2 regions of the Staphylococcus felis genome follow, and region 2 is predicted to be linked to the other one. Evidence: riboswitches for the same ligand, from Rfam matches in the RefSeq annotation. Region 2 holds a riboswitch; the other holds the start of a gene.

The links. Region 2 has a riboswitch for lysine ahead of C7J90_RS09960 (amino acid permease). Riboswitches for the same ligand answer to the same signal wherever they lie in the genome.
Region 1: another riboswitch for lysine. It lies ahead of C7J90_RS08635 (aspartate-semialdehyde dehydrogenase); the one in region 2 lies ahead of C7J90_RS09960 (amino acid permease).

What each region holds. Positions count from the first base shown of each region.
Region 1 is NZ_CP027770.1:1,851,339-1,863,110, forward strand. Features, by position in the region: gene C7J90_RS08615 (hypothetical protein) at 1-161, opposite strand, end outside; gene pepF (oligoendopeptidase F) at 298-2,112, shown strand; gene C7J90_RS08625 (CvfB family protein) at 2,222-3,121, opposite strand; gene C7J90_RS08630 (ABC-F family ATP-binding cassette domain-containing protein) at 3,294-4,907, shown strand; lysine riboswitch at 5,138-5,312, shown strand; gene C7J90_RS08635 (aspartate-semialdehyde dehydrogenase) at 5,493-6,479, shown strand; gene dapA (4-hydroxy-tetrahydrodipicolinate synthase) at 6,483-7,361, shown strand; gene dapB (4-hydroxy-tetrahydrodipicolinate reductase) at 7,358-8,080, shown strand; gene dapD (2,3,4,5-tetrahydropyridine-2,6-dicarboxylate N-acetyltransferase) at 8,097-8,822, shown strand; gene C7J90_RS08655 (M20 metallopeptidase family protein) at 8,915-10,063, shown strand; gene C7J90_RS08660 (alanine racemase) at 10,065-11,138, shown strand; gene lysA (diaminopimelate decarboxylase) at 11,135-11,772, shown strand, end outside.
Region 2 is NZ_CP027770.1:2,113,370-2,125,141, reverse strand. Features, by position in the region: gene C7J90_RS09975 (replicative helicase loading/DNA remodeling protein DnaB) at 1-231, shown strand, start outside; gene dnaI (primosomal protein DnaI) at 231-1,154, shown strand; gene thrS (threonine--tRNA ligase) at 1,487-3,430, shown strand; lysine riboswitch at 3,475-3,649, shown strand; gene C7J90_RS09960 (amino acid permease) at 3,832-5,337, shown strand; ribosomal protein L20 leader region at 5,379-5,514, shown strand; gene infC (translation initiation factor IF-3) at 5,539-6,066, shown strand; gene rpmI (50S ribosomal protein L35) at 6,090-6,290, shown strand; gene rplT (50S ribosomal protein L20) at 6,356-6,712, shown strand; gene C7J90_RS09940 (NUDIX domain-containing protein) at 6,881-7,492, shown strand; gene C7J90_RS09935 (hypothetical protein) at 7,502-8,425, shown strand; gene tig (trigger factor) at 8,513-9,826, shown strand; gene clpX (ATP-dependent Clp protease ATP-binding subunit ClpX) at 9,985-11,250, shown strand; gene yihA (ribosome biogenesis GTP-binding protein YihA/YsxC) at 11,411-11,772, shown strand, end outside.

The DNA of each region.
Region 1 (11,772 bases), 260 kb from region 2:
TCATAGAAGTTAGGCATTAAAAATGCGAGTATCCCTAATACAATAAAACTTACAATAGCTGGAAAGAACCATTTATTCAGAATTAAGCAACAAAATAGAGTGAGTACTAGCATTGCTAATATTGAAATCCATAGGTAATTTGGGAAGTCAAGTATAGACATATATGCCCTCCTTTTAATTGTTTACCTATTATTATACTTATTTTAATTGCTTTTGTATGCAATTAAAGTGAAATTTTTAGAAGATTAAATAAAGTGTTGTATAATAGAAGATAATTATAAAAAAGGAGGAATCGTTATGTCCCAAAAATTACCTTATAGATCAGATGTACCTCTAAATGAGACATGGGATTTATCAGATTTATACAAAACATCAGAAGAATATGAGCTAGCGATACGACGTCTTCCAGAGCAAGCTCAACAATTTAAAACGCAATACGAAGGCCAGCTTAATGATTTAGCTACAATTGAAAACGCACTTAAAGCTTATAGTGAGATTCTAGTAGACTTGGATCGTGCTGCTAATTATTCTGCCCTACAACTGACTGTTGAAACGACAGATGCTGAGAGGCAGCGTCTAGATGCACTATTGACATCAAATTATGGCGATGTGATGAGTCGGTTATCGTTTGTTGAGACCGAATTACTCTCGTTGGATAATGATTTGTTGCAACAAGCTATTGATAGTTTAGACTATCCTTATTATTTACAATGCTTAAAGAAACGAAAAAAGTATCAATTACATCCAAAAGCTGAGGAAACTTTAGCTAATATGTCTCAAGCGTTAGGTGCTCCAAGTCATATATATGGTATTACTAAAATGCTAGATATTGATTTCGGTGTTTTTGAAGTAGATGGTCAACAGTTTAATATGGACTATACAACCTTTGAAGGTATTTATGAGGATCATGAGAATACTTCAGTACGCCGAGAAAGTTTCAGGCATTTCAGTGAAACAATACGAAAATACCAACATACAACAGCTGCTTTATATAATAGTCACGTTCAAAATGAAAAATTGGAAGCTGATTTAAGAGGCTATGATTCAGTGATTGACTTTTTATTAGAAGAGCAAGATGTTACCCCAGATATGTATCATCGACAAATCGATATCATTATGTCTGATTTAGCGCCTATTATGCGACGTTACGCTAAAGTAGTACAACGGGCGAATCATTTAGATGAAATGAAATTTGAAGATTTAAAAATTTCAGTTGATCCTACATTTGAACCGACAATTACAATTGAAGAATCGAAAAAATATATTTATGGTGCATTATCAGTGTTAGGTGATGAATATTCAAGTATGCTTGATGACGCTTATCGACATAGATGGATAGATTTCCCTCAAAACAAAGGCAAAGAAACAGGTGCATACTGTGCCAGTCCTTACGCTTCCCACAGTTATATATTTATTTCGTGGACTGGTAAGATGACCGAAGCCTTTGTGCTTGCTCATGAGTTAGGTCATGCTGGACATTTTACATTAGCACAAAAACATCAAAACTTTTTACAGTCGGAAGCGTCAATGTATTTTGTTGAGGCCCCTTCTACGATGAATGAAATGTTAATGTTAGATTACTTACTGAAACAGAGCAGTGATATCAAATTCAAGCGTTGGGCAATTGGTTCAATCATTGCGCGTACGTACTATCATAATATGGTAACGCATCTTTTAGAAGCAGCTTATCAAAGAGAGGTTTATTATCGAGTGGATAAGGGAGAATCTTTAACAGCCCCTATTTTAAATGAAATTAAAAAGGAAGTCATCACATCATTTTGGGGTGATGATATTCATATTTCAAAAGGTGCTGAACTTACTTGGATGCGCCAACCTCATTATTATATGGGTCTTTATCCTTATACTTATTCAGCTGGACTAACAATCGGAACAATTATGGCACAGCGTATCAAAAATGAAGGTCAAGTTGCGATTGACGAATGGCTTGAAATATTAAAAGCCGGTGGAAGTTTATCACCAATCGAATTAGTTAAAATTGCAAACATTGATTTAACAACTGAACAGCCTTTAAAGCAAACAATTGCATATATCAATGACCTTGTAACAGAATTAGAAAAACTGACAAATCAAATAGAACAAGAAAATTTATAAAAAGTAAAAGGATTCTCGCTCAAGCCTTAACATTCAAAATTTAAAGCACATTTTGAAATCATTAAGCTTTGTCGAGAATCCTGTATTTAAATAAAATCGGCATTAATGGCTATTCTTTAATGCGTGACCAGCCTTTTCGTGTTAACGTGATTTTTCCTGTTTCGATATTAATAATACGCTTTTTGTAAAGATGTCCAATTGCGCGTTTAAATGCCCCTTTACTCATGTTAAAGACTTCTTTGATTGCGTCAGGACTTGATTTATCCCAAAATGGCAATTCTCCGTCATATTCGACGAGCAAGTTAAAGATTGTCTCTCCATCTTCATCTAGACGTTCGTGTGCTAATGGTAAGAAAGACCCATTTAATTCTCCTTTATCATTGTGTCCAATGATTCGTACCTCTAAATCTTCACCCAATCTAGGTTCTGCTTTTCGTTCAGATTCATGTACAAATATTTTATAACCATCTTTTGACAATAAAAATGTACCCACTCTTAACAACCGGTATGGTCGCGCTTTAATGATTTGGTTATGCAAATGTTCATCATGAATAGGTGTGTACATTTGTTGGACAGTTGTCTCAGAAGCAAGTCTAGCAAACATGTGACGCTCACGATCTATTCGCAATGTACATAATACGTAGTCCCCTTTTTGTGGCCAAAGCGACTTGATTTTAGGTAAGTCTTCCCATGGAATGACAACCTCTCTCGGTAACCCCACATCTAATCGAGCACCATCACGGTCTGTGCTTAAAACGCGTACAAAATCATAGCGTCCTACTGTAATGTCTGGCATGTTTTGTGTGGCGAATAAATCACCTGAACGGTTAGGATAAATAAAAAAGCTATATGACTCCCCTATTTCAAGCTCATCTTCTTCGCTTACCTCAGATTGATTCAGTTTAACAGTTTCGTGATTCGGCCCTTTTAGAATATATGTAGATCCTTCAAGAGCGACTACTTCTAAAAATTCTATAGTCCCTATTATTTCATTTTCTTTAAAAGACATAACGTTCTCCTCTTTAATTAAGTTCATTACTATTATAGCACGATGAACTGTGTAAGCCTAATTGATTCGTGTGAACTGGATATGATTGTAATATACTGAGTAGACGTCGAAAGTCCAACCATTATATGATATAATGCATCCATTAGTATATAACGAATAAAGGAGAAAATAGATGTTACAAGTTACAGATGTTAGTTTACGCTTTGGAGATCGTAAGTTATTTGAAGACGTAAATATTAAGTTTACACCAGGAAATTGTTATGGTTTGATTGGTGCAAATGGTGCAGGAAAGTCTACATTTTTAAAAATATTATCAGGTGAAATAGATTCTCAAACGGGGCATGTTTCTCTTGGAAAAGATGAACGTTTGGCAGTCTTAAAGCAAGATCATTTTGCATATGAAGATGAGCGTGTTTTAGATGTTGTGATCAAAGGTCATGAACGTTTGTTTGAAGTTATGAAGGAAAAAGATGAAATCTATATGAAGCCAGATTTCAATGATGAAGATGGTATCCGAGCTGCAGAGCTTGAAGGTGAATTTGCAGAGATGAATGGATGGAATGCTGAATCAGATGCAGCTACGTTGTTATCTGGTTTAGGTATTAGTACGGATTTACATGATAAAAAAATGTCTGAACTCGAAAATAATCAAAAAGTGAAAGTATTGTTAGCGCAAAGTTTATTTGGTGATCCGGATGTATTACTTTTAGATGAGCCTACAAACGGTCTAGATATTCAAGCTATTAGCTGGTTGGAAGATTTTTTAATCAACTTTGAGAATACTGTTATTGTTGTATCACATGACCGACACTTCTTGAATAATGTTTGTACGCACATTGCAGATTTGGATTTTGGTAAAATTAAAGTTTACGTTGGAAATTATGATTTTTGGTATCAATCGAGTCAGCTTGCTCAAAAAATGGCACAAGAGCAAAACAAAAAGAAAGAAGAGAAAATTAAAGAATTACAAGATTTCATTGCACGATTCTCTGCTAATGCATCTAAATCTAAGCAAGCTACAAGTCGTAAAAAACAACTTGAAAAAATTGAACTTGATGATATTCAACCATCATCACGACGTTATCCTTACGTTAAATTTACACCAGAACGTGAAATTGGGAATGATTTATTATTCGTGAATAATCTGTCAAAAACTATTGATGGTGAAAAAGTTCTCGATAACATTTCATTTACAATGAACCCAAATGATAAAGCTGTTTTAATTGGTCAAAGTGAAATTGCTAAATCAACATTACTCAAAATATTAGCCGGTGAATTAGAACCAGATGAGGGATCGGTTAAATGGGGTGTTACGACCTCTCAATCTTACTTCCCTAAAGATAACTCGGAGTATTTTGAGCATGTCAACATGAATCTTGTAGATTGGTTGCGTCAATATGCTCCAGAAGATGAACAAACTGAGACATTTTTACGAGGCTTTTTAGGCCGTATGTTGTTTAGCGGTGAAGAAGTAAAGAAAAAAGCAAGTGTGCTGTCAGGTGGAGAAAAAGTACGTTGTATGTTAAGTAAAATGATGTTGTCTAGTGCGAACGTACTTTTATTAGATGAACCTACCAATCACCTCGATTTAGAAAGTATTACATCGGTTAATGAGGGCTTAAAAGCATTCAAAGGCTCAATCATTTTCACATCGCATGATTTTGAATTTATTAATACAATTGCAAATCGTGTCATTGATTTAGATGTTGAAGGCGGTCTGTCAAAAGAAATGCCTTATGATGTCTATTTAGAAGAAAAAGGAATACTTAAATCATCAAAAGCATAATAATGTGATTAAATAAATTGAATTAAAAAAGTTAGGGCTAGATATTGTCTGTTTTATCATGAAATGACTGATTGACGATACAAGTCCTAACTTTTTATGTCATTTCTCACCTACTTTTCCGTTTAACTGTAGTGATAATATGTAAAATTATCAGTAAATTTTAAAATTTTGCATTTTTGTGTTTACATCACTTAACAAGCTATGTATAATACTATGCATAACCAATTCAATAGTGTTGATGAGGCGCATCAATCATAATTAGGTAGATTCAGCTGTCTGCAAACAGAATTTACTGAAAGGGTGAGATGCCGAAATAAATAGGCGTTGCAGCACCTATTTATTGGACTCTGGGTTAAGAGCTAAGAGTCTGTCATTATTGCAAAATAATGGAGTGCATCACTTGTAAATTAATCTCACAAGTTCGCACGCCGAGCTTGTTTTTTTATACTATTGAATCATACTAATTTCGAAATGGTTGTTTTGTATAATATATGTTTTTAGAAGGAATATTTTCTGAATAATACGAAAATATTTACTTTTAAAGATTCATGATACTTAATATCACAAAAAATGGAGTGAATGAATATGGTCAAATTAGCAGTTGTTGGAGCTACTGGTTTAGTAGGAACAAAAATATTAGAAACATTAAATCGTAAAAAGATAAATTTTGATGAACTGACACTCTTTTCATCAAAACGTTCAGCAGGTCAAGAAGTAAACTTTCAAAATAAGACTTACATTGTACAAGAGCTAACAGAAGCATCTGCATCTCAAAAATTTGATTTTGTATTAATGAGTGCAGGAGGTCAAACAAGTGCAGACTTTGCCCCTATTTTTGAAAAGCACGGTGCCATTGTAGTTGATAACTCGAGTCAATGGAGAATGTCAGATGATATTGATTTAATTGTACCTGAAGTAAATACTCCAACATTTAATAGAGGGATTATTGCTAATCCTAACTGCTCGACTATCCAATCAGTAGTCCCTTTAAAATTATTACAAGAACGATATGGATTAAAGCGTGTGGCCTATACTACATATCAAGCTGTTTCTGGTTCAGGTATTCAAGGTAAAAAGGATTTAGAAGATGGTGCCGTTGGTGCAGAGCCAAAAGCGTATCCTCATCCTATCTATAATAATGTGTTACCCCATATCGATGTATTTTTAGAAGACGGATATACAAAAGAAGAACGCAAAATGATTGATGAAACACGAAAAATTCTTGATGAACCTCATCTAAATGTAACAGCTACATGTGTACGTGTTCCTGTGCAAGATAGCCACAGTGTTCATATTAATGTGTCACTTGACCACCCTACTACAGTTAAAGACATTCAAAATTTATTTGATCAAGATGAACGTGTAGTTTTAGTTGATAGACCCGAAAATAATGAGTACCCTCTTGCGATTCATTCTACAGGGAAAGATGAAGTATTTGTAGGCCGCATTCGTAAAGATAACTCGCTTGAAAATACATTTCACATATGGGTGACATCAGATAATTTACTTAAAGGAGCCGCGTTAAATACAGTTCAAATTTTAGAACAAGTTTTGAATTTGAAAGGAGAATAAATTATGTCACATTTGTTTGAAGGTACTGGTGTTGCTTTAATCACGCCATTTACAAATGGAAAAGTAGACTATGATGCAATACGAAGACAAGTTGACTTTCTTATTGAACGTCAGATTCAAGCGCTAGTTGTTAATGGAACTACAGCAGAAAATCCTAGCTTAACAGAGGACGAAAGGAATCAAATATTGAGAACAGTCATCGATGCGAATCAATCTAGAGTCCCTGTCATTGTAGGTACGGGTACGAATAATACCTTAAATTCACTGAAAGCTTCTTTGACAGCTAAATCTCTTGGTGCAGATGCGATTATGTTGATTACACCTTACTATCTAAAAACAAATCAACGCGGATTGATTCAACATTTTGAAACAATCGCAAATGAGACACAATTACCAGTTATTTTATACAATGTGCCTTCTAGAACAAATTCAACGATTGAACCTAAAACAGTCGAACATCTGAGTCGAAATCCGTACATTGTAGGATTAAAAGATGCGACAAATGATTTTGAATATTTAAAAGAAGTACAGTCATTAGTCGATACGAATCACTTTGCAATTTATAGTGGGAACGACGAAAATATAGTAGATTTTTACGCTAGTGGAGGTCATGGTGTCATATCAGTAGTCGCTAATGTAATACCGCAACCATTTCAAGATATTTATATAAATAAAGAAAATAGATCAAAGCGTTTTGAACCGATTGCCTATTTATTAAAAGCGCTAAGCATCGATATAAATCCAATTCCTATTAAGTATTTAGCATCATTAGAAGGTTTTGGAGCATATGAAGTGAGATTGCCATTAGTCACACTTACGAATGATGAACAAAGAGAATTAAAGAAAGCATATCAACAATTTAAAGTAGGTGTTAAAATATGAAAATTCTGTTGATTGGGTATGGTGCAATGAACCAACGTGTTGCAAGACTTGCTGAAGAAAATGGCCATTCAATCGTTGGAGTCATCTTGAAAAACAAAGATAAAGAAGTCCCCTACCCTATTTTTAACAAAATAAGTGAAGTGACTGATGCAGATGTAGCTATCGATTTTTCTCATCCAGATTTATTATTACCTTTACTAGAGGATTCATTCCAGTTGCCATTAGTCATTGCGACTACTGGACAAAAAGAAAAAATAACTGAACGCTTAAAAGCACTTAGTTCAGACATGCCTATCTTTTTTAGCGCCAATATGAGTTATGGTGTTCATGTATTATCCAAATTGCTTGAAACAGCCGTACCACTACTCAATGATTTTGATATTGAACTAACAGAAGCCCATCACAATCAAAAAGTAGATGCACCGAGTGGAACATTAGTTAAATTATACGACGCTATTAAAGAGCTACGTCAAAATGTGTATCCTAATTATAATAGAAGTGACCAAGACGCAAAGCGTAAACAAAATGAAATTGGAATTCATACGCTTCGTGGCGGCACTATTGTCGGAGAACATCATATACTATTTGCAGGTATAGATGAAACGATTACACTTACACATTCAGCGCAATCTAAAGATATATTTGCAAACGGTGCAATTAAGGTAGCGAAGCAATTAATCCATTATCAGTCAGGGTATTATACTTTTGACAACATATAAAAGGAGCGATTCAATTATGGTTAAAAGTTTTACAGCAGAGGAAATTATTCAATATATTAGTGATGCTAAAAAGAGCACACCTTTAAAAGTATATATAAACGGAGAGTTTAGTGAGATTCAATTTCCGAGCTCGTTTAATGTATTTGGTTCAGATAACTCAAAAGTGATATTTTGTGAAGCATCAGAATGGAAAGCATTTTATGAAGAAAATCAAATGCTTATCAAAGATTTGGAAATAGAGATGGATAGACGTAATTCAGCAATACCTTTAAAAGATATTATGAATACAAACGCAAGAATTGAACCAGGTGCATTTATCCGTGAGCATGCAACAATTGGTGACGGAGCTGTTGTTATGATGGGGGCTACAATTAATATAGGAGCAGTAGTCGGTGAAGGCACAATGGTTGACATGAATGCAACATTAGGTGGTCGTGCAACAACTGGTAAAAATGTACACGTGGGCGCTGGAGCAGTGTTAGCGGGCGTTATTGAGCCCCCTAGTGCGGAGCCAGTTGTTATTGAAGACAACGTATTAATTGGAGCGAATGCAGTTATCTTAGAAGGTGTACGTGTTGGTAAAGGGGCAATAGTTGCTGCAGGTGCAGTTGTAACTCAAAATGTACCTGCTGGAGCAGTTGTTGCAGGAACTCCCGCTAAAGTGATAAAAAATGCAAGTGATGTAGAAAATTCGAAAAGAGAAATAGTTGCTGCACTACGAACTTTAGATCAATCATCATAATGGATGGACTTTAACTTTAGGTGGGAGAAGGTATATATTTTGATGATGTATCCCCTTCTCACTGCCTTTTTATATTAAATTGAGGTGAAAATATGAGCGAACTCGAATTTGTTATTCAACATCGGCGTTATTTACACGAACATCCAGAATTAAGTTTAGAAGAATTTCAAACAACGCAATACATTAAAGGCTTTTTAGATGAGATGAATATTGATTATGAATGCCCTCTTGCCACAGGGTTAGTTGCGTATTTAGATGGTAATTCTAATGAAACAATTGCTTTTCGTGCAGATATTGATGCTTTACCTATTCATGAAGAAAATGACATTCATTATCGAAGTCAAGTTGAGAATAAAATGCATGCATGTGGCCATGATGGACATACTGTGGCATTGATGCTATTTGCGAAACGCTGTAAACAATTACAAATTCAAAATCAACTTCCACATAATGTGATTCTTATTTTCCAACCAGCTGAAGAATCTGGTGGCGGTGCAAATTTACTAATACAGTCAGGTGTATTTGACCCATATGAAATTGGAGCAATATATGGTATACATATCATGCCTTTTGAAAATGAAGGACATTATATTGTGAAAGATCATGAAATTACTGCAAGTGCGACAGAATATCGTTTTTATTTAAATGGACAGTCAAGCCATGTCGCTAATAAAGAGCAAGGTTATTCAGCTGGTCAAGGTCTGCAACATTTACTGATACAATTATCACAAATACAACAGTATCATCTAAATGGCTTGAAACATAATATTGTACATATTGGAAGGTTTAATGCAGGTGAAGCAATTAATACTGTGCCGAGTCAAGGATATTTAGAAGGTACAATACGTACATATGATTTAAATGACTTGCACATGATTCAAAATCAAATGCAAAAAATAGCTTTAAGTATTGAACAATTATTTAATGTTAAATGTGATGTCAAATTTGCAGAGGGTTATCCTCCTACTGTTAATGATCCCACTTTGAAAAAATATGTTTTAGATAGCATTCGTTTCAATCATCAGCAAATTATAGAACAAGAATTACCCTACCTATTTGGAGAAGATTTTAGTTTTTATCGTCAAATAGCGCCATCGTATTTTGTTTTTGTAGGTGTAAAAAATGAAGAAAAACAATTCGTATCAGGTTTACACACGCCTACATTAAACTTTGATGAAAAGATTTTAATTGATGTTGCAAACTATTACGAACGGTTACTTTTTAATTATAAAGAGGTGTAATATGGTAGCTACTTGGCAAGTTGATACAACGATTTTTCAGAAGAATATTCGACAAGTTGTGGGAAATCAAAAAATAATGGCTGTTGTAAAAAATAACGCATATAATTATGGCCTTGAATTTGCTGTTCGACAATTTTTAGAAGCGGGTATCGAAGCGTTTAGCACGACTTCACTTGATGAAGCTATAAAAGTCAAAAGAATAGCCCCAAATGCGGTTGTATTTTTAATGAATGCAACGACTCATTTCGAAAAACTGAGACAATATGGGATACACATGACTTTGCCTTCTTTATTGTTCTATCATCGTTATAGCGACGAACTATATGATATTCATGTTCATATAGAATATGAGAATCTGTTGCATCGTTCAGGTTTTAAGTCTCTTGATGAAATAAAACAAGTTCTTAATGAACACAGTGACAATCAAAATTCTAAAATGAAAATTACTGGATTGTGGACACATTTTGGTTATGCTGATGAATTTGAATGTTCCGAGTATGAAACCGAGCGTTACGATTGGTTGAACATTGTGGAATCACTATATGAGGAAGGATATCGATTTGAAATGATTCATTCACAAAATAGCGCAAGTTACTTTAGAGAAGGACACTTACTTGAAAGGCATACTCATGCGCGTGTAGGTATAGCTTTATATGGTTCTCGTCCCTACTCTAATTTAGAAAGAGATGCTATTTCTCAGTCACTTGTTTTAAAAGCCAACGTAATACAAGTCAGAACAGTTCATAAAGGTGAACATTGCGGTTATAGTTTTGCTTATACGGCAGTACAAAATAATACAAAATTAGCGGTAGTTGATATTGGATATGGAGATGGTATTTTGCGAAGTCGCTCAAAGCATGAAGTGATGATTAACGAGCGAATCTACCCTATTCGAGCACTAATGATGAGTCATATGTTTGTAGAAGTTGATGAATATGTGTCACCAGGTGATGAAGTCATCATTTATAATGAGACGCTTCGAATTGATGATTACACATTCAAAGGGGTCGGCGCAAATTCTGAACAACTCAGTGCATTAAATCTCGATTCATTAAAAAAGGAGTATTTATCATGACAGTACAATATAATCAATACGGTGAATTAACGATGCAGGACACAAATTTAAAGTTGCTAGCTCAAAGTTTTGGAACACCCACAATCGTTTATGACGAGAAACAAATCAGAACACAAATGAGACGTTATCATGAGGCATTTCGAAAAAGTGATGTCGACTATGAGTTATCATATGCCTCTAAAGCTTTTACATGCATACAAATGGTCAAGTTGGCAAAGGAAGAAAATTTTGATTTAGACGTAGTGTCTATGGGAGAGCTATATACAGCGCTAGAGGCTGGGTTTGATCCTAAACGAATTCATTTTCATGGCAATAATAAAACGAGAGATGAAATTCAATATGCATTAGATCATGACATTGGCTATTTTGTGATAGATGCTTTAGATGAAGTTGATTTGATTGATAGCTATGCTTCTCAAAAAGTAGATGTTTTATTAAGAGTTAATCCTGGTGTTGAAGCACATACGCATGAATTCATTCAAACTGGCCAAGAAAAGAGTAAATTTGGACTCTCTATCAAATATGGCTTGGCTGAAAAAGCGGTATCACAAATACAAAAATCGAAGTATTTAAATTTGAAGGGTATCCATTTTCATATAGGATCACAAATTGAAGATACAAAAGGTATGATTGA
Region 2 (11,772 bases):
CAAAAGGCGATGGAAGTTCAAAAGAATCAAGAACAAGCGAAAAATAAAAAATATAAAGAACCTTCTACTGGAAAGCGAAACAAGTATCAGCATACTAAAGAGGTACAGCCACGCTGGATTACACATCCTGAAGAATTTGAGCAAAAAAATGAAGATCAAGATGCTTTGGCAAAAGATAGGGCTGCTTTTTTAAATAAATTAAAAAACAAACGACGGGCAGGTGAAGACTGATGCAACAGTTTAACCGTATTATCGGCAACAATCAATCTATCCAAAAAAAAATCGAAAAAATTAAACGTCAAGTATTGAATGATCCGGACATCAAACAGTTTTTAGAGACGCATCAGTCTGAAGTGACTTCACAAATGATTGATAATGATTTGAATGTTCTCCAAGAGTATAAAGATCAACAAAAGCACTATGATGACAATCATACTTTTGCAAATTGTCCAAACTTTGTGAAGGGGCATATACCTGAGCTTTATATCCAAGATCATCATATTAAAATTCGCTATAAACCTTGTCCTTGCAAAATCAGACATGACGAAGAGAAAAAATCTAATAGTATGATAACATCATTTCATATGCATTCGGACACACTCAACGCTAAAATAAAAGATATTTACATGACAAGACGTAATCGCCTTGATCTCGCGATGAAGTTAGATGATGTCATTGATGCTATTATTGAGAATAAGCCGACTAAAGGCTTTTATTTGTACGGTGCATTTGGAACGGGGAAATCATTTATTCTAGGTGCAATTGCGAATGAATTGAAAAATAGCCGCGTATCTTCAATGATTATTTACGTTCCTGAATATATTAGAACATTAAAAAATGGTTTTAGAGATGGAACTACAGCTCAAAAAATTCAACAAGTTAGAGAAGCTCGAGTATTATTCTTAGATGATATTGGTGCAGAAGATATGACGCCGTGGGTACGTGATGAAGTGTTAGGTCCTATACTACATTACCGTATGATTCAAGAACTTCCTACATTTTTTAGTTCGAATTTGAGCTTAGAAGAGTTAGAAGTACACCTTTCAGATACGAAAAGTGGTATAGATGGTATGAAAGCAAAACGTATTATGGAACGGATCAAAACGTTAAGCGATTCATATCTTCTAGAAGGTGAAAATTATAGAAAGCATTGAAAAAATGAAAATTAGCGTTATAATAGAATTAACTTAATAACAGTTTTAAAATTCAAGGACATGATGTTACATTTATTACTGTACAGAGAGCTACTAAACGTTGAGAATGTAGTCTGTAATATGTGATGATTACTCCCTTATATAGATGATGTTTGTAATGAACGTCCGGCTCAAGACCGTTATCTTAAGTAAAGATGAGACTCAAGCATCGGTTATGATTGTTATCATGTGATGCAGATGTCTTAAATTAGGGTGGTACCGCGAAACCTCGTCCCTTATTGGGAGGAGGTTTTTTGTTTTTATTGCTGTTAAAGATGATGAGGAGGATATCAATGTCAAAAATTAATGTGCGTTTTCCAGATGGTAATCAAAAGGAATTTGAACAAGGAGTGACAACTGAAGAGATTGCTCAGTCTATTAGTCCAGGCCTTCGTAAAAAGGCGGTTGCAGGTAAATATAATCATCAACTAGTAGATTTAACAAGACCGTTAGAGGTCGATGGTGATTTAGAAATTGTTACACCAGATAGTGACGAAGCATTAGAGGTGTTACGTCATTCTACTGCGCATTTAATGGCTCATGCTCTTAAACGTTTGTATGGAGATGTCAAATTTGGTGTAGGTCCAGTGATTGAAGGTGGATTTTATTATGATTTTGACATGGATGAAAAAGTTTCAAGCGATGATTTCGAAAAGATTGAAAAAACCATGCGTCAAATTGTAGATGAAAATCATAAAATCGAACGTAAAGTAGTTTCTCGCAATGAAGCTAAAGCCTTTTTCGAAAACGATGAATATAAATTAGAGTTAATTGATGCTATTCCAGAGGATGAAAATGTAACACTCTATACACAAGGTGAATTTACAGATTTATGTCGTGGGGTGCACGTGCCATCAACATCAAAAATTAAAGAGTTTAAGCTTCTTTCTACTGCTGGTGCGTATTGGCGTGGTGATAGCGATAACAAAATGCTCCAACGTATCTATGGTACAGCATTCTTTGATAAAAAAGCGCTAAAAGCCCATTTGAAAATGTTAGAAGAGCGTAAAGAACGCGACCATCGTCGAATTGGTAAAGATTTAGAATTATTTACAAATAATCAGTTGGTCGGCGCAGGGCTTCCACTTTGGTTGCCAAATGGTGCAACAATTCGTCGTGAAATTGAACGATACATTGTTGATAAAGAAGTCAGTCTTGGATACGACCATGTATACACACCAATAATGGCAAATGTTGAATTGTATAAAACATCAGGGCACTGGGATCATTATCAAGATGATATGTTCCCGGCCATGCAGCTAGATGCTGATGAAGCAATGGTTCTCAGACCAATGAACTGTCCCCACCATATGATGGTTTATGCGAATAAACCACATTCTTACCGTGAGTTGCCGATTCGAATTGCTGAACTAGGTACAATGCACCGTTATGAAGCAAGCGGCGCTGTATCTGGATTACAACGTGTAAGAGGGATGACATTGAATGATGCGCATATTTTTGTTCGTCCTGATCAAATTAAAGAAGAATTTAAGCGCGTTGTATTGATGATTTTAGATGTATACAAGGACTTTGGCTTCAAAGATTATACATTCCGTTTGAGTTATCGTGATCCAGAAGATAAAGAGAAATATTATGATGATGATGAGATGTGGAATAAAGCGGAAAAAATGTTAAAAGAAGCGGTTGATGAATTAGGATTGGATTATGAAGAAGCTATTGGTGAAGCAGCCTTTTATGGTCCAAAACTGGATGTGCAAGTGAAGACTGCGATGGGTAAAGAAGAAACATTGTCAACAGCTCAGCTTGATTTCTTATTACCTAAAAAATTCGAACTCACATACATTGGTCAAGATGGTGAACATCATCAACCTGTTGTTATCCATCGTGGTGTTGTATCAACAATGGAACGCTTTGTAGCATTTTTAACTGAAGAGACTAAAGGGGCATTTCCAACATGGCTTGCGCCTCAACAAGTTGAAATTATCCCAGTTAATGTTGATCTGCATTATGATTATGCTCGTCAAATTCAAGATGAGTTGAAATCACAAGGCGTTCGTGTCAACATAGATGATCGCAATGAAAAAATGGGGTATAAAATCCGTGAAGCACAAATGAAAAAAATTCCTTATCAAATTGTTGTAGGGGATAAAGAAGTTGAAAATAATGAAGTGAATGTGCGTCAATATGGCTCTAAAGAGCAACAAACTAAGGAAAAAGACACATTCATCTGGGATTTAGTTGATGAAATTCGATTGAAAAAGCAAAGACAGTCTTGATAGAAACAGACATATAGTGTATAGTGAAAATTAAATTAAATAGAGATTTAGTTAGAGGATGCATTTGCAATAAGTAACTTGTCAGAAGTATTGATGGTACGTATGTTGAATGAGTGAAAGGTGTCGATGCCGAAATTATAAAAGACTATCAACTTTTATAGTTGGGCTAGTTTTCAAATAGGAACTAGACTGTCACAGATGTGATGCGCTGCTATTCATACAGTAAAAAGGGTTGCATCATAAAGGTGTAGCCCTTTTCTCTGTTTTGGGTCATAAGTTAAAGCTTGATAGAGAGAATGTTGAGAGATTTAAATGTATTAAGTAAAAATAGTAGTGCCAATTTTATTTAGCCTTATTATTAGAGCTTCACATGACCTCTAAGTAAAAGAAAGGACAAATTTATGAGTAATGATGTTTCGAATCAAAATACCGTTCAGCGTCATCTGAAAGATCGACATATCTCAATGATTGCAATTGGAGGCGCAATAGGAACTGGTTTATTTATGACTTCTGGTGGTGCCATTCATAATGCGGGACCTCTTGGCGCCTTATTAGGATATGCAATTATTGGTATAATGGTGTTCTTTTTAATGACTTCTTTAGGCGAAATGGCAACTTATTTGCCTGTTTCAGGGTCATTTAGTACCTATGCAACACGTTTTGTTGACCCTTCGTTAGGGTTTGCATTGGGATGGAATTATTGGTTTAATTGGGTGATTACAGTTGCAGCTGATGTAACCATTGCTGCTCAAGTCATTCAGTATTGGGAACCACTTCAATTCTTGCCAGCTTGGGCATGGAGTTGCATTTTTATGGCGATCATATTCAGCCTTAATGCACTGTCTGTACAAGTATACGGTGAGAGTGAGTATTGGTTTGCATTTGTCAAAGTTGCGACAGTTATTATTTTTATTATCGTTGGATTACTTACTATTATTGGAATAATGGGAGGCAGTGCTGTTGGATTTGATGTCTTTACAAGAGGCGAAGCACCATTATTAGGAGATGGATTAGGTGGCAATCTTCTAGTTGTTTTTGGTGTATTTCTAATTGCAGGGTTTTCATTTCAGGGTACAGAACTTGTCGGGATTACTGCAGGTGAGTCAGAAAATCCAGAGCGTGCTGTCCCAAAAGCGATTAAACAAGTTTTCTGGCGTATTTTACTCTTCTATATATTTGCAATCTTTATTATTGGAATGTTAATTCCATATAATCATGCTGCATTAATGGGTGGTGGAGATGATATTGCTACGTCACCATTTACGCTTGTTTTCAAAAATGCAGGACTTGCGTTTGCAGCATCATTTATGAATGCAGTTATACTGACATCCGTTTTATCAGCAGGAAACTCTGGTATGTATGCAAGTACACGGATGTTATATTCCATGAGTAAAGATGGATTGGCATCAAAAGCATTTGGCAAGACCAATCAGAAAGGAACACCTATTATCTCAATGTTATCAACAGCATTAGTTGTCATCTTAATCTTTGTTGTGCAACATTTAAGTGGAAATGCTTATGAATATATCGTTGCGGCTAGTGGTCTAACAGGTTTTATCGCATGGTTAGGTATTGCAATCAGTCATTATCGCTTCAGAAAAGCATTTGATGCACAAAATTATGATGTAAGTCAGTTGAAATATCAAGCTAAGCTGTTTCCTTTCGGACCAATACTTGCACTGATTTTATGTATTGTTGTCATTATTGGACAAGATGTGGATTTCATCACGAGTGGCGACTTTGACCCTAAACGATTTTTAATTACTTATATGGGAATACCGGTATTTTTAATTTTCTTCTTTTATCATAAAATAAGATATAAAACGAAACGAATACCTTTAGAAAAAGTAAACTTAGATCCACATGTTTCAATGGAAGAAAGAAACTTTCAAAAAAAGGTTGACTAAACACTAAATCGTTGGTATAGTTGTTTTTGTTGAATACGAAACGGACCAAGTAGAAGCAACCCGCTTCTCACCTGTAGCGACGCTTTATGCTGTTGGCAGGTTAACGATTTAACATGTGTGATAGTTCATGTTGACGTTTGAAGCGGGGGTGGTATACCCTCGCTTCTTTTCGTGCTTGGACCATTCGTAAAATTATTGGAGGTGTCAACCATAGCTAAGGATCAAACGCAAGTAAATGAAAAGATTCGTGCAAAAGAATTACGTCTTATTGGTCAAAATGGTGATCAAATCGGTGTTAAACCAAAACGTGAAGCATTGGAGATGGCAGACCGACTTGGTTTAGACGTTGTAGTTGTTGCTCCAAATGCTAAGCCACCTGTTGCACGTATCATGGATTATGGAAAATACAAATACGAGCAACAGAAAAAAGAAAAAGAAATGAAAAAGAAACAAAAAATTATTAACGTGAAAGAAATTCGTCTAAGTCCAACAATTGAAGAACATGACTTCAATACTAAGTTGAAAAATGGGCGTAAGTTCTTATCTAAAGGTGATAAATGTAAAGTTTCAATTCGTTTCAGAGGGCGTGCAATTACGCATAAAGAAATTGGCCAACGTGTTTTAGAAAAATTTGCTGATGAATGTAAAGACCTTGCAACAATAGAGCAAAAACCTAAAATGGAAGGTCGTCAAATGTTCCTTATGTTAGCCCCAATCAATGAAAAATAAAAAGATACTAGGAGGACATCATTATGCCTAAAATGAAAACTCACCGCGGAGCAGCGAAACGTGTTAAAAGAACAGGATCAGGTAAATTAAAACGTTCAAGAGCTTACACATCTCACTTATTCGCGAACAAGTCTACAAAACAAAAACGTCAATTACGTAAAGCAACACTTGTATCAAAAAGTGATGCAAAACGTGTAAGTCAATTATTAACATACGTAAAATAAGCGCATTTAAATCAATGACATGGGTATGAAACGACATACCATAGAGATAAAAGGAGGAATTTACTATGCCACGTGTAAAAGGTGGAACAGTAACAAGAGCACGTCGTAAAAAGACAATTAAATTAGCTAAAGGTTACTTCGGTGCAAAAAGCACGTTATATAAAGTAGCAAAACAACAAGTCATGAAGTCAGGTCAATATGCATTCCGTGACCGTCGTCAAAGAAAACGTGACTTCCGTAAATTATGGATTACTCGTATTAATGCAGCTGCACGTCAACATGACATGAGCTACTCTCGTTTAATGAACGGTTTAAAACAAGCTGGAATTGATATTAACCGTAAAATGTTATCTGAAATTGCTATTTCAGACGAAAAAGCATTTGCTGAATTAGTTAATAAAGCTAAAGCGGCATTAAAATAATAATACTAATCAAAGAGTTGGAATGAGATATAGTTCCAACTCTTTTTTAAATGACAAGAATGAAAAAGTTAAATCATAATGTGTCATTTGATATAGATAACGATAATTACTTTACCTTGAATTTATAGTTTTGATAAGATGAAGAAAATAGGTTAAAGGAGTAAATGAATGTCAAAATTTGATGAGCAAATTACTGTAGTATTAAGAGAACGTTTATTTCAAAATGAGAAATATGCATTCAACGGATTTATTGCTAAAGACGATGCAAAAAGTTTGGAAATCTATAGAGCGCTTGCTGACTATGAAATTAAACGAAGAGGCGACATGGAAGAAGACCCCTCATATAAACAATTAATATCATACTGTTTGCTAGAAAATGAAGATAACGAATTACTTGTCTATGAACGATTGTCAGGTGGCGGTGAAGCGCGTCTACATGGTCAATCTTCAATTGGTGTTGGTGGTCATATGAATGAGGTTTCTAATGCGCAAACGATTGAAGATGTAATCAAGGAAAATGCAAGTCGAGAGCTAGAAGAAGAGGTAGGTTTCACAATTGAACAACCAGAACAGCTTCAGCATATAGGTTTTATCAATGATGATCAAAATGAAGTAGGGCGAGTACATATCGGCGTCGTTTTTAAAGTGAAAGTGAACCGTGATAAAGTGGAAGTGAAAGAAACAGATACATTAAAAATTGAGTGGCAGTCGCTTGATGACATCCATGATTTACAGAATTACGAATCATGGAGTTCGCTCATATTAGAAGCTTTAAAATAGGTGATCAAAATGTCTGATGTTATTCCTTTCCCGAAATTAAAAGAAAAGCTAGTTCGTGATATCACTGAAAGTGTGCAGGATGAAAATTATGAAACTGCTTATGATGTCATTAATGAGTATGAGTCCTATTTTGAGTTAACGGATAAGCTGGCTATCCTTAAATGCGAGGTTTTGTGGGAGCTCAGCGCCTATTTAGAACTAAAAGAAGAAGCTAATATTCTTTTAACTTTAGGATATAAACCTTATGATATCTATATGACCTACTATGTGAAGAGCCTATTTGAACTTGAACAATATCAATCTGTAATGGATATCATTGAGCAAGTCCTTGACGAGGTCACAGAACATCAAACGCGTATGACTTTATTACCTATAAAGGATCGTGCTCGATCTAAATTAGATGAACGCAAAGATTATATGGCATATCGGTTACAGCAATTTCATTCACTCAATCAGCATGAACAGATGCAACTGATTTTATCTCTCATAGATGATAATGCATATCAATTCACTGAAAGCATTAGTTATCTATTCAACACATCATTCATGCCCACACATATCCAAAGTTTGATGCTTGAATATTTACGGCTTGCTGAATATGATCGATGTGTATCAGTCACAAAAGCTTCAAAAACCATTACAGTCATACCTTCAAAGTTAATAGGTTTAGAACATAGCCAATTCAAACGCATCGTTGTACCGGAAGTGATTGCGCTATTAGAAGAGCATATACCATCATTAGTACAAGAGGCATATATCCATTTGAATACACATAATATCGCGCTTTATCCACTTGATATTGAAGAGGTGGCATCTATTAAAGAATGGAAAGAAGCTTATTTGTTATATTTTAAAGAGATGATAGGCCAAATGGATGAAAGTGAATATGCACAGCAAACACTGGTTGAACTTATAAAATCACTAAATACATAGCCGTTCATGTTTAAATCAGCATGAACCTGTGTTATAATTAAGAAGTTGAAAAATTTTAAAAATGATAAATCATGGAGGTTTTTATACATGACAGCAACATGGGAAAAAAAAGAAGGTAACGAAGGCGTTTTACAAGTTACTGTACCTGCAGAAGAAGTAGATAAAGCTTTAGATAAGGCATTTAAAAAAGTAGTCAAATCAATTAATGTACCTGGTTTCCGTAAAGGGAAAGTACCACGTGCTATTTTTGAACAACGTTTTGGTGTTGAAGCATTATACCAAGATGCGGTTGATATTTTATTACCACAAGCCTATAGTAATGCTGTAGTCGAAGCAGGTATTAATCCAGTAGATCAGCCTGAAATCGAAGTAACACAAATCGAAAAAGGTAAAGAATTAAAATTCAATGCAACGGTTATTGTTGAGCCTGAGGTTGAGTTGGGTGACTATAAAGGATTAGAAATCGCTAAACAAGAAACAGAATTAACAGAAGAAGAATTAGAAGAAACAGTGAAGCAACGTTTAGAAGCTATGGCTGATATGGTTGTTAAAGAAGACGGCCAAGTTGAAGAAGGAGACACTGTAAATCTAGACTTCGATGGTTACGTTGATGGTGAGCAATTTGAAGGTGGACAGGCTGATGGATATGATTTAGAAATTGGTTCAGGCATGTTCATTCCAGGTTTTGAAGAACAATTAGTTGGATTAAAAGTTGGAGAAGAGAAAGACGTTGAAGTGACATTCCCTGAAGAGTACCATGCAGAGGAATTAGCAGGTCAACCAGCAACTTTCAAAACAAAAATTAACGAAATCAAAACAAAAGAAGTTCCAGAGTTAGATGACGAATTAGCAAATGAATTAGATTCTGAAGCGAATACAGTTGATGAATATAAAGCTAACTTACGTAAACAATTAGAAGAAAGTAAGCAAACTGAAGCTGAAAATTTACAAAAAGAAGAAGCGATTACGTTAGCGACTGATAACGCTAAGATTGACATTCCAGAAGCTATGGTTAAAACTGAGCAAGATCGTATGTTACAAGAGTTCGCTCAACGTATTCAGCAACAAGGTTTAGACCTAGAGACATATTATCAAATTTCTGGTCAATCAGAAGAAGATTTACGTAATCAAATGTCTGAAGATGCGGAACAACGTGTTAAAACAAATTTAACTTTAAGTGCAATTGCAGATAAAGAAGATATCCAAGTTTCAGACGAAGATATCGATAATGAATTGGAAACGATGAGTAAACAATTTAATATTTCTGTTGAGGACATCAAAAAGACTTTAGGTAATACGGATATCGTTAAGAATGACGTACGTATTAAAAAAGTGATCGACTTATTAGTTAAAGAAGCTAAGCTTGTTGATGCACCTGAAAAAGAAGACGATTCAGAATAATTAATGTGTGATTTAGCTCACCGTAATCAATCGTTAGCAGATACAAATTGATTTTGTATCTGCTATCGTTATTTTATGCAAAAAACTTGAAAGTATCATTGTTTGCGTAATAAAATGCTTTCTAGTATAGTCGTAAAAGAACAGGGGTGTATATTAGTATGTTTAAATTCAATGAAGACGAAGAAAACTTAAAATGTTCTTTTTGTGGTAAAGATCAAGATCAAGTTAAAAAATTGGTAGCAGGTAGCGGTGTTTATATCTGTAATGAATGTATTGAACTTTGTTCTGAAATTGTAGAAGAAGAGTTAAGCCACAATGAGGTTGAAGAATTAACCGAATTACCAACACCGAAAGAAATTATGGATGAACTCAATAATTATGTGATTGGGCAAGAAAAAGCTAAAAAATCTTTAGCTGTAGCAGTTTATAATCATTATAAACGTGTGCAACAACTTGGACCAAAAGATAATGAAGATGTTGAATTGCAAAAAAGTAATGTTGCTTTAATCGGTCCAACGGGTAGTGGTAAAACATTACTTGCTCAAACGTTAGCAAGAACGTTAAATGTACCTTTTGCAATTGCAGATGCTACAAGCTTAACTGAAGCAGGATATGTCGGCGAGGATGTAGAAAATATTCTATTACGTTTAATCCAAGCTGCTGATTTTGATATTGATAAAGCCGAAAAAGGAATTATTTATGTTGATGAAATAGATAAAATAGCACGTAAGTCTGAAAATACATCTATTACAAGAGATGTATCAGGTGAAGGTGTACAACAAGCATTATTAAAGATACTTGAAGGTACGACTGCAAGTGTTCCACCTCAAGGCGGCCGTAAGCATCCAAATCAAGAATTCATTCAAATTGATACTACAAATATTTTATTTATACTTGGCGGTGCGTTTGATGGTATTAATGATGTAATTAAGCGTCGTCTGGGTGAAAAAGTGATTGGATTTTCAAGTAGTGAAGCTTCTAATTATGATGATGATAGTTTATTAGAGCATATTCGTCCTGAAGATTTACAATCATATGGACTAATACCTGAGTTTATCGGACGTGTTCCTATTGTCGCAAATCTTGAAACTTTAGACATAGCTGCACTTAAAAATATACTCACTCAACCTAAGAATGCGCTTGTTAAACAATATGCCAAAATGTTAGAACTTGATAATGTGAATCTTGAATTCACAGACGAAGCGCTTGCTGCCATAAGTGAAAAAGCGATTGAACGTAAGACGGGTGCACGTGGATTGCGTTCTATCATTGAAGAAGCGCTCATCGACATTATGTATGATATTCCATCAACTGATAATGTTGCTAAAGTCATTATTACAAAAGATACAATTGTTAATGAGACAAACCCAGAATTGTATGATGCTGATAACAACTTGTTAAATGATGAGAAAACATCTGCATAATGATAGTTGGTAGCAATATGTATAGTTAATTTTATTACTGTAAAGATATTAAAAGTAGATTTAATGAAAAAGGAGCGGGACGATGGAATCGCATATTGCAGATTTCACACCCGCTCCTTTAAAATTAATATTGAAAGAATGATTGATTGGAGGCGAAGATATGAATATTAATCCTAACCATGTGGATATTTTAATTAGTGCTGTTAAACCAGAACAATACCCGGAACTTGATTTGCCGGAAGTCGCTTTAAGCGGACGCTCAAATGTAGGAAAGTCAACTTTTATTAATACAATGATCGGTCGAAAGAATATGGCTCGAACATCACAGCAACCTGGCAAAACACAAACGCTTAATTTCTACAATATCGATAATCAACTCATTTTTGTAGATGTTCCGGGGTATGGCTATGCAAAAGTAAGTAAAAAGCAACGTGAAGCTTTTGGTAAAATGATTGAAACTTATATTACAACACGACAAGCTTTAAAACTTGTGATTCAATTAGTAGATCTAAGACATCCACC